2 linked regions of the Laspinema palackyanum D2c genome follow. The protein of the gene in region 2 interacts with the protein of the main gene of each other region in a pairwise test. Links are inferred from orthologs where the notes say so. Each region holds a gene or a part of one and is shown on either strand. Other genes may lie near its edges. The genes, in order: pcrA and lpdA.

What was found.
Region 1: the proteins of lpdA (region 2) and pcrA interact in binary tests that used the Escherichia coli proteins (3 or more experiments, as listed by UniProt). The link is inferred for Laspinema palackyanum D2c from one-to-one orthologs.

Annotation. Positions count from the first base shown.
Region 1 is NZ_JAMXFD010000021.1:47,363-56,087, forward strand. Bases 1,883-4,855 are described here. They hold pcrA (DNA helicase PcrA), read left to right. Parts: upstream 1,883-2,188; coding sequence 2,189-4,522; downstream 4,523-4,855. Other genes in these bases: NG795_RS20605 (hypothetical protein), read right to left, coding at 1,883-1,937; NG795_RS20615 (hypothetical protein), read left to right, coding at 4,640-4,855. In the rest of the region: NG795_RS20595 (SIMPL domain-containing protein), read right to left, coding at 1-106; NG795_RS20600 (OmpA family protein), read right to left, coding at 239-1,411; more of NG795_RS20605, read right to left, coding at 1,395-1,882; more of NG795_RS20615, read left to right, coding at 4,856-5,080; NG795_RS20620 (WD40 repeat domain-containing protein), read left to right, coding at 5,169-6,185; NG795_RS20625 (FGGY-family carbohydrate kinase), read right to left, coding at 6,273-7,562; acs (acetate--CoA ligase), read left to right, coding at 7,731-8,725. UniProt on the Escherichia coli protein: A helicase with DNA-dependent ATPase activity. Unwinds DNA duplexes with 3'-5' polarity. Translocates on single-stranded DNA with 3'-5' polarity. Initiates unwinding more efficiently from a nicked substrate than double-stranded DNA.
Region 2 is NZ_JAMXFD010000003.1:292,495-301,181, reverse strand. What follows is about bases 1,234-4,168. They hold lpdA (dihydrolipoyl dehydrogenase), read right to left. Parts: upstream 3,449-4,168; coding sequence 2,018-3,448; downstream 1,234-2,017. Other genes in these bases: NG795_RS06425 (dihydroorotase), read right to left, coding at 3,742-4,168; NG795_RS06435 (Rpn family recombination-promoting nuclease/putative transposase), read right to left, coding at 1,234-1,903. Also shown: NG795_RS06440 (hypothetical protein), read right to left, coding at 1-626; more of NG795_RS06435, read right to left, coding at 1,127-1,233; more of NG795_RS06425, read right to left, coding at 4,169-5,049; NG795_RS06420 (histidine phosphatase family protein), read right to left, coding at 5,164-6,522; NG795_RS06415 (hypothetical protein), read left to right, coding at 6,543-6,689; NG795_RS06410 (CPBP family glutamic-type intramembrane protease), read left to right, coding at 7,207-8,687. UniProt on the Escherichia coli protein: Lipoamide dehydrogenase is a component of the glycine cleavage system as well as of the alpha-ketoacid dehydrogenase complexes.

The sequences.
Region 1 (8,725 bases), on a different replicon or contig from region 2:
AAGCTACATCCATATTAGGGGTAATCCCAAACATCCCCAAGGCGAGGGCAACAGCGGCGATCGGACTGAAAACGTTGAGTTGGGTTGGCATGAATCGATTGATCATGATAGGCGTTCCGGTTAGACTTCTTGATAAGAACAGTCTGACACTTTTGCGATGAGTGCGATCGCCCGGTTACAGTTTTGGAAACTCATTTTTGTTTAAAACCCTCCTACTGGGGATTAAATCCCCTAAATTTTAACGTAAACCGGCATTGGTCTGAGCATAATTCAAATTATTTTGATATTCTCCCACCTTTTGTTGAGCGGTTGCATAATTGGCGTTATTTTCTGGAACGACTTGCAGGAATGCGATCGCCTCTTGCCATTGCTTGGCGACTTGTAACCACTGTTCGGGAGTTTTAGCAGTTTGGGTGAGGGTTGCTGCACTGGTTGCCTTCTTCATTGCTTCCCCAAAGGAGTCGGAATTGGGCGGAATTTCCACAGTCCGAGTTTCAGTTTGAATGGTAAATTCAACCCGCCGATTTTTTTCTCGTCCTTGGGGATTATCAGAACCATCGGGATTGGTATTCGGGGCGATCGGTTTACTTTTTCCTAACCCTTGAGTTTGGATGCGGGTTGGTTCTGCTTGAAAATTATTGACAAAATAATATTTCACTGCCGCTGCTCGTTTTTGCGACAAGTCTATATTATACTCGTCGGTTCCTTTGCTGTCTGTATGTCCATTAATCAAGACCCGGGCATCCTTAAAATGGGTCAGCACTTGATTAACTTTTTCCAAGGTGGGTTTAGCTGCCGCCCGAACGGCATATTTATCAAATTCAAATAAAATATTGTCGGAGAGATTAAATTTAATCCCTTCTATGGTGGTTTCCGCATTTAATTCGGTGAGGGTTTGTTCCACCTCCGTTGGCGTCGGTAACACCGTTTCCACCATAATTCGAGTTGAATCCGTCGGGTCTTGTTCCGCAGGACCTACAGGCGGTTTCGGTGGCGGTTCTACTTGGACTGAGGTCGCCGGGGGAAGAGTTTCTGTTGTTGTTGAACTCGGTTGTGGTGCTGTTTCTACAGAAGTAGAACTCGGAGGGGTTGCCGTTTCTACAGAAGTAGAACTCGAAATGGTTGTCGATTCTACGGAAGTAGAACTCGAAGGCGTTGCCGATTCTTCGGTTTGAGTTTCACTGACAATGGATGGATCAACGGTGGTGGTTGTGGTGGTAGGTGATTCCAGGTCAAATGTGCTGGGAGGAACCTGTTCAATGGGTTCTATTTCTAATTGGGTGACGGGAACTGGAACGATTTCAAATGTGGTAACTTTCGGTAAGTTTTGAAAGCGATTTTGGCAAGCGGTGCCAATCAACAGCAAGCTAGAGGCGATCGCCAGTTGTAGCCGTTTAATTTCTAGGTGCATTTTGCCCCTCCCGAGGAACTCTAACGTTTTTTATTTCTAATGTTATGAGCCTTGTGCGAGAATAGCCTCTTTGTGTTTCGTAATAAGTTACTGTTTTGAGTCCGATATAAGCAGCTTCGGGGGATAATCGACCAATAAACACAAATTTGCCGTTAAGAGTCGTACCCGGTTGAATTTGAATGAGTGGATTATCTGGAGGGATGGCTAGACGATATGTATTTCCTTCGTCATCATAGAGAATAATATTCTCTTTTTTTGTATCAATATTGATAACTTCCCGGCGACCATTAGTGATGGATACCGTCGCGATGGTGCTATCTTCAGCTAGGGTAATTTCTGTCAAGCGCATTACCAATTCGCTTGCATTCACTTGTAAATCATAACTTTCGCTCAGGATGCGGGGACGGCGAGGGGATTGAGTGGTTGCGGGTGCGCCTCCGGGGAGTTTTTGTGCCAAGGGGTTAGAATCACACCCCACACAGACCAAGGAGAGGAAGGCGATCGCGGCGAACAGGCGAAGGTTCATAGATGCGCGGTTTTTAAGATTAATTGATTATTGTACTTGATATGAGTGAATAGGTTAATTAATGAATATTAAAGATTTATTAAGTTATGGGGTCTTGCACTTCAAAACAGAAAATTAGAAGGATAAATGCCCAAACCCTTAGAATGGGTGACTCTCTTGCCTCTATTCGTTCCAAAGGTCCCCAAATTTGGTAAAATTGAAGGGCAGATCTAACCTAGACTCAGCCCTTACCGCTTTTGCTTCGTTCAACCATGACCTCAACCCTTGACTTTCTGGCCCATCTGAACCCGAACCAACGTCGCGCTGCGGAACATTTCTGTGGCCCCTTGTTAGTCGTTGCTGGGGCGGGTTCGGGCAAAACTCGGGCGCTGACTTATCGAATTGCTAATTTAATTCGCAGTAATCAAGTCCATCCGGACGATATCCTGGCGGTCACTTTTACGAATAAGGCGGCCCGGGAAATGAAGGAACGAATTGAGAAGATTTTTGCCGATAGTTTGGCGGAACAAAAGTATGATAAGCCGTTTTCTGCCTTAGAACCCGCCGAACAAACTCAGGTGCGATCGCAGGTTTGGAGAAATAGTATTAAACCCCTGTGGATTGGCACGTTTCATTCCCTTTGTTCCCGAATTTTGCGCTACGATATTGAAAAATTCAAAGATGAAAATGGTCGCCAATGGAACCGCAAGTTCTCTATCCTAGATGAGTCAGATGTTCAAACGGCCATTAAGGATATTGTCCTCAAGCAGATGAATTTGGATAGCAAAAAATTTGAGCCTCGCAAAATTCGGTATGAAATTAGTGGGGCGAAAAATAAGGGTTGGTCGGCGCGGGATTTAGAGGCGAATGACCCGACCAATTACCGCAATCGCAAGGTGGCGGAGATTTATAGTCGGTATCAGGATACTTTGGCGGCGAATAATGCCCTAGATTTTGATGATTTGATTCGGATTCCTGTGGAACTGTTCCGGCAGGATGCTCAAGTTTTGGATTATTGGCATCGCAAGTTTCATCATATTTTGGTGGATGAATATCAAGATACCAACCGCACTCAATATGATTTTATTCGGATGTTGGTGACGAATGGAAAAGCGGCGAAGTCATTTGATAAATGGGAGAATCGGTCGGTTTTTGTGGTGGGGGATGTAGACCAATCGATTTATTCCTTTCGGATGGCGGATTATACCATTTTGTTGGAGTTTCAGGAAGATTTTGGGGATGGGTTAGAGGATGACGAGACCCAAACTTTGGTGAAGTTGGAGGAGAACTATCGATCGCGAGAAAATATCCTCGAAGTTGCGAATAAGCTGATTGAGAATAATACAGAACGCATTGAGAAGGTATTGCGTCCGACTCGGGGGGAAGGGGAATCGATTATCTGTTATCGAACCGAAAATGATTTAGATGAAGCACAATATGTAGTGAATCAAATTCGGATGTTGCAAAATCAGCATCCGGAGTTAGATTGGGGTTCGTTTGCGATTTTGTATCGGACCAATGCTCAATCGCGATCGTTTGAGGATGTGTTAGTTAAATTGAATGTGCCCTATCGAGTGGTGGGCGGTTTGAAGTTTTACGATCGCAAAGAAGTCAAGGATGCCGTCGCCTATTTACGCGCCGTTGCTAACCCCTCGGATTCGATTAGTTTGCGCCGGATTATTAATACGCCGAAACGCAGTATTGGCAAAACTACTTTAGAACGTCTCGATGAGGCAGCAAAACAGTTAGGCGTCCCCCTGTGGGAAATTCTCAGTGATGAGACTTCGGTAAAAACCCTGGCAGGGCGATCGGTGAAACAAGTGCTACAATTCTCTGAATTGATATCCCGATGGCAGGCGCAAGTGGAAACTTTACCGGCGATCGATATCCTCAAAGGGATGATGGAAGAATCCGGTTATATGGAATTCCTGAAACTGGAAAACACCGATGAAGCGTTGAACCGGATGGCGAACATTGAACAGTTGTATAGCGCGACGATGCAATATGCCGAAGAAAACGAAGATAATTCTTTAACAGGATTTCTCTCTAGTGCCTCCCTTGCTTCGGAGTTAGATAATTTAGAAGAAGGGGAACAAGCGGTATCTTTATTAACCATTCATTCTGCCAAAGGGTTGGAATTTCCCGTGGTCTTTTTGGTGGGAATGGAAGAGGGATTATTCCCGAATTTCCGCAGTATTAATGACCCGCGCAGTTTGGAAGAAGAACGGCGACTCTGTTATGTCGGGATTACTCGCGCCCAGGAACGACTATTTTTAACTCATGCCTTAGAACGGCGCTTGTGGGGGTCTTATGAACGCGCTCAACCCTCGCGATTTCTAGCAGAATTACCCCGGGATTTACTGCAAGGAAATTCAGTACCCAAAGAACGAACTCGCCGCAGTTCTGGGGCGGCAAAAACGCCCAAGGGGGCATCGGCAATGGTGGATTGGCAGGTGGGGGATATGGTGGTTCATGATACGTTTGGTCCTGGGGAAGTGTCTCACGTTTTCGGTTCTGCTACTAAGATGTCGTTAGCGGTTAAATTTATGCGAGGAGGGCAAAAAATTATCGACCCGCAAACGGCACCGATGCAAAAAATAAATTAATTCCCGGAACTAAAAATCCGGGAAAGCGTCTGGAAACGGCCTGGATTGTAGACCGTGGAAGCGTGACTCAAACAACAGACCCTAATTGCGATCGCACAGATTAAACAGATTAAACAGATGGAAAGAGGACTGATGTGGTTACCCTTGCTGGCCCTATTTATAGGACTCGCTTGGGCGGGATGGAACGAATATCAAAAGGTAGAAGCTTATCGGATTTGGGCGCAGGGGTTCGATCGCACCAAGTATGATATTTATGCGGTATTGGGAGAGAAGGGCGACTCCCTGACTTGGGGAAAACCCACCCGCAAAGGTCCGGTGAATCAACAAACCTTTTCCTTAAAAGAGGTACAGTCATTACAGTTGCTTGTCAATCAGCAACCCGTGGCGGTTGATTCTGTGCCGGAAAATCTCAAAGCTAAAACGATCGCTTTAGAATTTGTGTTTCCATCCCCCAAAAATTCAGTGCAGATTCCCTTTACCGAAGTAGCGATCGCCGTGGAATGGACAAAGTATTTACAACAACAGTGGCAAAAGTGGCAGGAGGGGACGGTGGATTAAGTCAACTCTTTCCTCAAAACTCCGTGAATCTAAACTCTAAAATAGTGTTAGATCCTAGGTGAACACTTAATTTTCTAATGAAGCCAATATGACCTTAAAACCATCGTCCTGGAAAAAATTTAGTGCTTTAGTCGTAGCTGGAATCGCAACCCTCGGGGCGATCGACCTGCATTTTCTAACCAGTGTCCCCCCAGTATTGGCACAGCAGCGTAGCGCAAACTCCCAACTGTTAAGAACCATTGGCGATCGCGCGTTCCCGATTTTTGCCGTTGCCTATAGTCCCATTGCCCCAGTTGTCGTCAGTGGCAGCAATGAAGATACCATCAAATTTTGGAATGCCGACACCGGAGAACTGAATTATACTGCTGCGGTTCATTTAGATGACGTGAGGGCCTTGGATATCTCTCCCAACGGTCAAATCCTAGCCAGTGGTAGCGATGACAACACCGCCAACCTGTGGAACATGGAAACAGGACAGTTGATTTATACTCTTTATGGTCATACAAAAGGGGTAAAAACCGTGGCATTTAGTCCCGATGGCCGGACTCTCGCCACCGGCAGTTGGGATAACACGGTTAAACTCTGGAACGTCGAGAATGGGCAAATCATTCGCACGTTGAGTGCCCATGAGGACGGAGTGGAGGCGGTTGCCTTCAGTCCCAATGGTGCAACCCTGGCATCCGGGGGACTGGATAACAATGTCAAACTCTGGAACCTGAATACTGGAGAGTTAATTACTACAATTCCCGCCCATGATGATTGGGTGAGTTCCGTTGCATTTACCCCCGATGGACAAACCCTTGTTACGGGCAGTTATGATAATACTGTCAAGGTTTGGGATGTGAATCGCGGCCAATTGTTGCGGACCCTAACTGGTCACTCCTTCCCGGTGTATCAGATTGCAATTACCCCCGATGGGCGCACGGTTGCCTCCGTTAGTGACGATCGCACCGTCCGACTCTGGGATATCGCCAGTGGCAGATTAGTGGAAACCCTTACGGGACATGAGAAATCCATCTTTTCTGTTTCAATGGGACCCGAGGGCAGACGATTCGCGACTGGGGGGAATGACAATACGATTAATATCTGGGAATTAGGTCGGTAATTGACGACAAATCGAGGTTGTTGTAGGGGCGCAATGCTTGCGCCCCGAGTAAAGGGCGCAAGCATTGCGCCCCTACAAAACAGGGCTTTATCCCCGGTCCTGCATTCGGGCCAATAATGCGGCACCATAGGCCGCTTCGGTGTGAGTTGGGGTCATTACGGGAACATTCAGCCGACGTTGACGAATGGCAGTCCAGATGGGGTTTTTGGCCCCGCCACCAGCGGTGTAAACTCGCTTGATTCTGGTGGCCCCAAATTCTTGTAACAGTTCATATCCCCGCGCTTCAATCCGGGCCATGCTTTCTAATAATCCATGCAAAAATTCCACATCAGAGTTAGGACGGGGTTCTAATCGTGGGGGGAGTTCGGGATTATTTAACGGAAACCGTTCCCCGGGTTTGAGGAGGGGATAATATTTCAGAGGACTTTCGAGGTTTGGGTCAATGCTTTCGCTGAATTCTGTCAGTTGCCGATCACTGAAAAACTGACGCAGAACCGCCCCTCCAGTATTCGATGCACCCCCCGTCAGCCATAAATTGCCGAGACGATGACTATAAATCCCGTAGCGCGCATCATCGACGCGATCGCGACTTAACAGCTTGAGCACCACGGTTGAACCCAGGGACGTTACTGCTTCTCCTGGTTCCCGGGCACCGGAGGCTAAAAATGCGGCAATACTGTCTGTAGTTCCGGCGCAAATTACGCAATCCGCAGGCAATCCAAAGCGATCGCCTATTTCTGCCGTGACTGGGGCGATTGGGGTTCCCGGTTTGACCACATGAGGCAAATAGGGAATGAACTTGGTAAACAGTTGCGGCAAGGCCAGTCGCAACCATTCGGGATAAAATAAATGCTCAGGGTCATATCCCAATTTCAGGGCATTGTGATAGTCGCTGATGCCCATTTGGCCGTGAAGTTGAAAACTCAGCCAATCTGCTTGATGCAGGAAGAACAGCCCGGTAGTCGCCACCCGATGAAGGGCATCGGGATACAATTTGGGATGACGGGCATACCATAACAGCTTTGCCAAACTGGAAGTCGCGCCAATTGCCGGATGATTCGGTGGGGCAATTTCCCGTAATGTCTCCATCACCGTGATTCCCCGGGCATCATTGTAGAGAATTGGTTCCGCCACGGGAGTGCCACTGCGATCGCACAGCAACACCGTAGAGGATGTCCCATCAATGGCGATCGCACCGATGGACTGCCTTACCGTAATCGGGATTTGGTCCAGTAACGCAAATAATCCCTCCTGCCACAGTTCCGGAGTTTGTCGGTCCAGGGGAAACTCCGCCTGTGCCTGAATCCCTGCATGGTCATCGATCGCCACTGCACGAGCACCCGAAGTCCCGAAGTCTATGCCGAGATAGAGGGTCATAGGAATACCCCTTAACGCTTACCATCCTCTAGTTTAGGGGATGTTGTTGGTCGTTTGTTGTTTGGGGTTGGGTTTCGGTGAGTCCCCGCTTAAAAAATCTCAAGGTTTGAAGTGGCCTTCTGGATCAAAAATAATTAAGGAAGCGCAAACCTAGAGACTGTAACAACAATGTCCCAACCCACCATTGAATCGATTCTTAACGAAAAACGGCAGTTTCCGCCATCAGCGGAATTCTCCAAAAATGCTCGAATCAAGAGTTTAGAAGAGTATCAGGCGCTTTATGACCAAGCTGCCGCCAATCCGGAACAGTTCTGGGAACAGCTTGCGGAGAAAGAACTGCACTGGTTTAAAAAATGGGATAAAGTCCTCGACTGGCAACCCCCCAATGCCAAATGGTTTGTCGGGGGTCAGATGAATATTTCCTACAACTGCCTCGATCGCCACCTCACCACCCACCGCAAAAATAAAGCGGCCCTGATTTGGGAAGGAGAACCGGGAGACTCCCGCACCCTCACCTACGCCCAATTGCACCGAGAAGTCTGCCAAATGGCCAACGTCATCAAAGACATGGGGGTGAAAAAAGGCGATCGCGTCGGTATCTATATGCCAATGATTCCCGAAGCAGCAGTCGCCATGCTGGCCTGTGCGCGGATTGGGGCCGCCCATACGGTGATTTTTGGCGGATTTAGCGCCGAATCCCTCAAGGACCGCCTGGTGGATGCCCAAGCTAAACTGGTGATTACTGCCGATGGCGGGTGGCGCAAAGAATCTATTGTCGCCCTGAAAGAGCAAGTGGATAAATCCCTAGAACTAGGGGCCAACAGTGTTGAAAACGTTCTGGTGGTCAAACGCACTGGACAAGAAATTGCCATGACACCGGACCGCGATTATTGGTGGCATGAACTGCAATCCACCGCCTCCGCCAACTGTCCGGCAGAACCAATGGACAGCGAAGACTTACTCTTTATCCTGTACACTTCCGGAACCACCGGCAAACCCAAAGGCGTTGTCCATACCACTGCCGGGTACAACCTTTATACCCATGTCACCCTGCAATGGACGTTTGACCTGCAAGAAACCGACGTCTATTGGTGTACTGCTGATGTGGGTTGGATTACCGGCCATAGTTACATCGTCTATGGACCCTTGTCCAATGGTGCAAC
Region 2 (8,687 bases):
ATGCGTTCTAATAATTTACCGTTTAAGTTGGCTAGTAATAGAGCGCTGCCGTCAGAGTTCCAAAAGGACATATGCACCGAACGTTCTGGGCCACTGCCGTTAGTGGCAGTGGCACGGAATAGGGCGATCGCCTCTTTGGTTTCGCCATCGATAATGCCGACATAACCGCCCCCTGGCGCGAATAAGTTCACATTGAGATATTTATTTTGAGGGTCAGTTAACATCCCATGTAAACGACCAAAGCCCGGTAAGTCCCCTAGGGTTTTCCCTGTCGGGCGGTTTTGGTCGTATTCAGCCAAGTTGCGCGGAAAAACGACATTCAGATCACAAGGGCCATCTCCGGGGCGATTTTGGCCATCACAACCTAAAGGTTGAGCAGCAACCCCTGATTCAATTTGTTGTTCTAGGTCTTGACTATCCCAAATCCAAACTAATCCCCCTTGCAAGCCGAAATTTTCCACATTAGGGACTGAGTTGGACTGATCGGACCCCCAGATTTCATAATGGTTTTCATCGGGGGTGAAGGCTTGAGAAACGGTCATCTGAGAGATGACAAATAGGGTAGATGCGACCCCGATTAACACCAAATTAATCGGCTTTCGCAACCATTTCATTAGATTGAGCATGGGTGGGTTTGCAGAAAGAGTATAAATCACTGTAGCGGAAAACGGACTCTATTAAAATCTTTTATTTCTACTCACCAAGCTCATTTTCTCATCCCACTCCCTGAACTACCTTGATGACTCCTCCCCGGACCTCTTTTTGAGCAAAACTACGGGTTATGACTAGATTTAGGAGCAATCCTGCGATCGCTGGGATTTCCTGATTCCCTAGCGGCTGGGTTTTCTCTGGGGTACGCTGTTGTCTCTTTCATCTGCATCATAACCCGGACACAGGGGGACCACCGTTTATGAATCTGTTCGCGGGAGAAGGTTTGGCCCCTATGCCCCTCTCTCCTCTGGGATTCAATCCACCCCCTAATCCTCCATCCCGTTGTAAACCGTCAGTTTTCTCTCCAAATCGTCAAATTCCTAATAGAGTCGCTATAGAATCGTTGACAAAATTTTGCCAATTTATTGAGGTTCCAATTCAGTAAAAAGCGGGGATTGAAATCCCCGCTTTTATTTTAAGTCTCCCTTGTCAGTTCCTCAATTCGTTCCCGAGTTAACCCCGTTACGTTGATAATTTGTGCCCCTGGCATTCCACTGCGGAACAGATTCATGGCAACTTGTTCAAAACCTTGTTGACGACCCTGTTCGATACCCTTTTCTAACCCTTCGTCTAAAATGGATTGATACATGGACGACTCGCCCATGAGGTCCCTACTTAAAATCCGTTGAATGGATTCTTGATCCAATATTAACTCAGCCAGAATCGAGGAAGCGGCAGCAATATTAGCCTGTTCTTCTGGGTCCTCGATTTGTTCCACAGACTGCGCCACTTGCATTAACACCGCCAGGGGGTTATCGGTACGACTTAAGGCGGCAAAGGGGAGTAAACCCGGTGAATTTAAGAACAGTTCTGTCGGTTGTTCCCATAACCGAACCACCTCAAATTCATGGTGGAATTTATCCAAATTAAACTGATTTTGATAGACTAAGGGAGAGTCAGTGGGTTTGAGGTAAATCACCACCTGTCTCATTTCTTTTTCAGGGAAGCATCCGTAAACCCTCACACGATAGTCTGCCATCCGAAAGGGAATCTGGGGGTCCGGGTTGGTTGGGAATTCTAGGTGGAGAATAAAGTTTTCCGCTTGCAGTAAAATCAGGGAATCGTCGCGAATCGGTTCTAGGGAGAGTTCCCTAAGACTGAGTTCGGTTAATTCAATGGCTTGTCCCACAAACCATCGGGCAAAATCTAGGCTAAAATGTTCCGCTAGGAACTTACAGATGTTATCATACATGGTGACAGTTTATTTTGATGATGAATTGTTGATTTTTATTCATGTCTAAAATAACACAAAGCCCGCACTGGTGCGGGCTTTTTCCTAAGTAGTTGTCCCGATTAGGGTGAAGGGTTACACGGTGGCAGCGCGTTTATAGGCTTCATCCAGGACTTCGGAAAGAGTGGGGTGGGTATGGACGCTAAAGGCTAATTCATTGACGGATTCACGATTGGCGATCGCATTGGCAGCTTCTTGAATTAAATCAGCGGCATGATAGCCAAAAATATGGACGCCGAGAATTTCTCCGGTATCTTTGCGATAAATGACTTTAGCAATCCCATCGGTTTCTCCCTCGGCGATCGCCTTGGAATTACCTTTGAAATAAGTCCGCACTGCGGCAACTTCAAATCCCTCTTCTTTGCCTAATTCTTCGGCAGCGGGTTCGGTTAATCCCACAAAACTCATTTCGGGATGGGTAAAGGCAGCAGCAGGAATACTCCGATAATCAATGGTTCGTGGACGTCCACAAATATTTTCAATCACGGCAACCCCTTGTGCAGATGCAGCGTGTGCCAACATCATTTTACCCATTGCATCGCCGATCGCCCAAACATGAGGAACAGGTTCACCCCCAGCTAACAATTGCATCGCATCATTCACCGGCAGGAACCCTCGGCGATCGGTTTCTGCACCCACGGATTCCAATCCTAAGTTTTTAGTCGCCGGAATTCGTCCCGTTGCCACTAAACAGGCATCCACTTCTAAGACTTCTACAACTTCCTTAGTTTTGGGGTCCATTAATTCAATCACCACCGGAGCACCGGGAGTGACTTTTGCCGCTAAAACTCCCACGCGAGTTTCAATGTCCCGAGGTGCAATTAACACTCGTTGCGCTTGTTTGGCAATATCCGGATCGAAGGTTGGCATCAGTCTATCCAACGCTTCAATCATGGTGACTTCCGAACCCAAGGCAGTGTAAATATCAGCAAATTCTAACCCGATATAACCACTGCCAATAATGGCAATCCATTGGGGTAACCAGTCCAATTTAATCGCATGATCACTGGTAAAAACGGTTTTGCCATCGACTTCAATCCCAGGGGGAACCCAAGGCACGGAACCGGGTGCTAACATGATATCTTTAGCCGTAATTGTCTTTTCACCGTTAGCGGTTTCGACGACAACTTTTTGATTTCCGGCGAGTTTTCCCCACCCTTCAATCACATCCACATTCAGGCGTTTGAGACTATTGACCAATTCGCCACGCAATTTAGAAACGGTATTATCGGCATGATTGGCGATGGTTTCGCGATCGAAGGAGATGCCACCGAGTTGGATGCCGAGGGTCTTCAAGTGATGAGCATCCCGCAACTCTCGCACTCGTCCCGAGGCTGCAAGCAGGGCTTTTGAGGGAATACAGCCACGATTGACGCAGGTGCCTCCCATCACCCCAGCTTCGACGATCGCCGTTTTTAGGCCACATTTTACGGCGTGTAAGGCGGCACCATGTCCCCCCACTCCTGCGCCAATAATCACTAAATCGTAATCAAATCCTTGACTCACCGAAATTTCTCCTGATCCGCGTTGTTGATTGTTCTCATTGTTAAATGGCGGGGGGATATGAGGCAAGATTTTGGGGAGATGGGAAAGTTTGTAATACTGACATCTTGGACCCGTGGCACCAACCGGCGGGGGATAAATCCCCCGCCTAACAACTTAAGTCGGTTGAAACCGACTGAAAGTCTTATCCCGTGGGTTTTTTAGTCGGTTTTTAACCGACTTTAGCTATGAGGCGGGGGTTTGAACCCCCGCCGGAGTTGAGAATGGTGCTTTCCTCCCCATCTCCCGCCTCTCCCCTAACACCAAATCTCCACCACCCGTCCTGTAATCTCTCGTTCTAACCAAGGGGTGTTACTTGACAGGGATTTCAGACTCTCTCCCGTAACCCGCCAAGACTGTTGAGGGTCAAATAAAGTTAAGTCTGCCGCTGTACCGGGTGCGATCGCCACTGGGGTTTGTTGCAGGCATTTGGCAGGATTGCTACTCAACCCCCGCCATAATTCCACCGGCGATAACTTCTCTGTGGTTACTAAATGCTGCCACAATAACGGTAATGCCAATTCTAGTCCGATCGCACCGGGAGGGGATTCGGCAAAGGCGACGGTTTTTTCTTCGTAGCTGTAAGGGGTATGATCAACGGCGATCGCATCAATCACCCCAGATTTGACTCCGGCAATCAATGCCTGTTGGTCCTGGGGATTCCCAATAGGCGGTTCTAAGTGCAGACTGGGACAGTAGGGAGTAAAAATCTCTGGATTGTTAATCTGTGCAGCATTCACCAGCAAGTGCATCCAGGAGGTACTCGCAGTGATGGGTAATCCTTGCGCCTTGGCAGATTCAATCAGTTGCACACCGCGTTGGGTAGATACCCGCATGATATGAACCGGCGTTCCCGTTGCTGCAACAATTTCCAGCAATGCTGCTAATGCCGAGGTTTCTGCGATCGCTGGATTCCCTGGCAATCCCAAGCGAATCGAGGCAGTCCCTTCCCGCACTACCCCATCTCCTGCTAACTTACGACTACAAGCCCACAGTGCCACAGGTTTACCCAAGGGTTGCAAATATTCCAGAATCCGCCTCAGCAGTGCTAAATCAGCAATGGGTTGACCATCGGCAAATCCCACAATGCCAGATGCCTCTAATTCGGCTAATTCTGTCATTTGTTCTCCCTTCACCCCCAGGGTTAATGCACCCCAAAAATGCAGATTTGGCAGAGAAGGAGTGGGGAGAGGCAACAAGTCATTCAAGGTTTTAATCCCTTGGACTTTTTGTTGCAAAAATGCTAATCCCCCAGGATTGTCTACGGGTGGATGAGTATCTGGCAAAATTGCCACCTGAGTAAAGCCTCCACTTCTTGCCGATTGCATCAATGAAGTTAAGGTTTCGCGTTCCTCAAATCCGGGTTCGCCACTGTGACTATACAGATCCACTAAACCGGGACCTAAGATTAATCCCTGGCAATTCCGTACTTGAGTATCACTCCCCCAGTCAGCAATTTCTGGCGCTATTTGCGCGATCGCACCGTTGGCAATCCACACATCGGCGATCGTATCCTCTCCCGAAACCGGGTTAATTATCCGAACTTGTTGCAGCAGTTCATTCACAGTCAACACTCAACAGCAAACACTATCAATCTTTTCCTCTCCTGTTCCCTCCCCGGTGCATTGGGGAGGGATTGAAAACCCTAGATTGGTCCAAATTTAATCCAAGTTTTAGGATTACAATGCACCTGCCGCTGTCTTGTCCAAAATTCCACCAAAGTGCGTCGTAATATTAATCGCTTCTAACACTGGCGGGTGATCCGGTCCTAGGGTGTAGTCAATCACTGTAATTGCACCATTCCCTTGTTTAAAGTTCCAAAAATGCTCAGGACCCAGACCAAAGAAATGGCATAACAGCGCTTTATTAATCGCATCATGAGCAACGACTAATCCCGTTGTTCCAGGTTTAGCAGCTTTGACGATCGCATTCCATGCCTGAATACTCCGTTCCCACACCTGTTCCAAATTTTCCCCTTCCGGCATCTGCACCGATTCCGGGTTATCTTTCCATTGGTCTAACATTCCGGGAAAGTCGGTTTCGATTTCGGATTCAAACTTTCCTTCCCAAAGTCCATGACTGATTTCTCGCAACAAATCATCCACTTTTAATTCAACGTTGGGATGGTTTTGCAAGATAATTTCCGCTGTTTCTTTGGGACGCAACATGGAACTACTCACAGCAAAATCGATTTGCACATCTTGCAAATAGTCAGCGGCACATTTAGACTGGTCTCTACCATTATCATTCAGAGGAACATCAATTTGACCCTGGAAACGCTGTTGCCGGTTCCACTCGGTTTCCCCATGTCGAACTAATAACAGTCGGGGTCCAATATGTCCAGGTCTGGGTTTGGGCATTTTTTCCCCAACATGACTCGTTAAATTCATCGATTCGAGTTGGACGGGGAGTTTTCCTTTTGAGGAGGGTTTTGGGGTTCCAAAATTTAGGATACTAATCCCACAATTGGACTGTTGAATCGAATGATACCGTTCGGGAGAAATTCCCAAGGCGGTACTCAACAAACAGCGATTAATTCCATTATGACCCACGACTAAAATCGTTTGATTGGGATGGCGAGATAAGACTTCCTCCCAGAATTCTTTCGCCTGTTCATGCAGTGCTAAAACCGGAAAATGTTCCACAGTTCCGGTTTCTGTGGGAACATTCATCGAAAATTCATGGGGTCTTTCTTGCCAACAGCGATAATCTTCGGCAAACTTCTGCTGGACCTCTTCTCTGAGCATCCCTTCCCACAACCGCAAGTCCACTTCCATGAGTTTATCGTTGGGTTGGGGTGCGGGGGGTTTGGAGTCTCCCGCCAAATCAGCAACGATCGCCTCGGCGGTTTCTTTCGCCCGTTTCAGGGGACTACAGTAGACGGCATCAAAGGAAATGCCACTGAGGGCTGCCGCAACTTGACTCGCCGTCTCGCGACCCTTTTCGGTGAGGACGGATTGATCAAGGCGACCTTGGATTCGCCGTTCTTTGTTAAACGTGCTTTGACCATGACGGACAATAATTACGCGAGTAGTCAGGGTTCTATCCTCCAACAGAAATGGTGCAGACTCCCAAGGCGAGTGAAGCGCAGGGGCAGAATCGATCGCATTTTACCGCTTATCGGTATCCAGTTAAACCAGGCGATCGCAATTTTATTCTCCCCTTGACGCCTATTCCCTCCCTCTCAACCAGACCCCTGATTTAAGGCTGTTGGGGGCATTTCTTTCGGAATTAGGCCAAAAGTTTATTCTCTAACTGACCCGTAATCTTTGATGATTCACTTTTTGAATATCTTTAAATATACCAGTTTTTATCAATAAATGTTTCAGGCAAAACGGCTAATTTTAAATTAAATTAACTCCAGTCATTTCAATGATTAATATAGCCTTAATTCTACAAAATTCAATATCAAATCCCAATGTAGAGGCGATTCGCGAATCGCCTCTACATTGAGATTTGATGCTCAAAATATGCGTAATGTCTGTTCAATTCTTATCCCTTTTCCAAACAGCCAGACGTTTAGACTCCGAATGTAGAGGCGATTCGCGAATCGCCTCTACATGATTTAGGTGATTTTTCCAAATATGCGTAATTCCTGTTCACCTCTTATCCATTTCCCAGACAGCCAGACGTTTAGACTCCGATCCAAGGTAAACTGGCAACAGAGTGACTATCGAATCTTAATTAAACCTTACCGGATCCAGAGGAAGCAAAAACAGACAATGGATGCAATCAAGCTAATCAAACGAGTGGTTTTAACCGCACTAACCCTGCTAGCAGTTTTCCTAGTCGGAACATCCTTGGTGCAAAGTTTCAATCAACCCCAGGTTCAAAGCCGTCTGGAACTTTATCAAACCAATCTGCTGCTTCATGTGGCAGAGTACCAAGGCGAGTCTGACAATGATCCGGCACTGCAAATTGTGCAGGCTTTGGCGGGAGAAGAACCTTTAGCGGCAGCATTGAAACAGTATCAAGAAGCAGTCACCTCCACGGAAGAAGCGATCGCCACCCAACGCAGTCGTCTCTCCTCAACGGTCATCCTCCCACCGGAGGAATCTTCCAATCCGCCTCTGATTGAAGGCGTCAATCCCCCTGAACTGGCGGAACTCAAAATCAAAGAGCAAATTTCAACTCAGGAATCCCTGAGAGATGAACTCCTGTTAAGATTGGGAATTTTACAAGCAAATCAAGGTAATATAGACCAAGCCATAGAAACTTGGACTCCCTTAACGGCACGTTCTAGTCCTCATCTTCAACCCACCTCAAATACAGCGCAAATTCTGTTATTCCTCTGGAAAGAGTCACCCACTTCTGTCTCGAATACCGAAGAACTGATTAACCAAAATTTAGACGGATGGTTTCGCTATCAAGCTTTACAAAAACTTTATCAAATCCAGGAGAGAAATGAAGCATTAACTCGCCTGAATCTGGAAGAACAAGAAATAGCAGCAGAATCCCTCGGAAAGTTGGCAACAGTTACCGGCATTCCCGCATTCGGATTTGTTGTCGGCGTCGGTTTACTCATCTTTCTCGGGATTCAATGGGTCCTGAAACGCCAAGATTCCCTCTTGGTTCAAAATGGCGATCGCACTTGGGAAACCCCTTGGGATTGGGAAACCATCTGGCAAGTTTTCATTGTCGGATTCTTCTTCCTCGGACAAGTTTTAGTCCCCATCGTTGTTCAACTCTTCGGCGTCCAATCTGCCATGCTAGATGTTCGCAGTCGTGCCTTCTATATCTTGGCAACTTATATCGCGATCGCCATTGGTGGACTATTAGTCCTCTTTTTCTCCATCCGTTCCTTCTTCCCCCTGGCGAAAGACTGGTTTCGCTTTAATGTCCTACAAGGAACCTGGATTTCTTGGGGACTTGGCGGTTATTTCGTTGCCTTACCTTTAGTCATTCTCATCTCCATCATTAACCAACAATTTTGGCAGGGACGCGGTGGCAGCAACCCCATTTTATCCATCGCTTTAGAAAACCGAGATACCGTAGCGCTAACAATCTTTTTCATCACCGCTTCTGTGGCAGCGCCTATTTTTGAAGAAATCATGTTTCGCGGATTTCTCTTACCCTCCCTAACTCGTTATTTCTCCGTTACCAATGCGATCGTCCTCAGCAGTTTATTATTTGCCTTAGCGCATCTCAACCTCTCCGAAGTCCTACCACTGGCAACCTTGGGAATGGTCTTGGGATTCGTCTA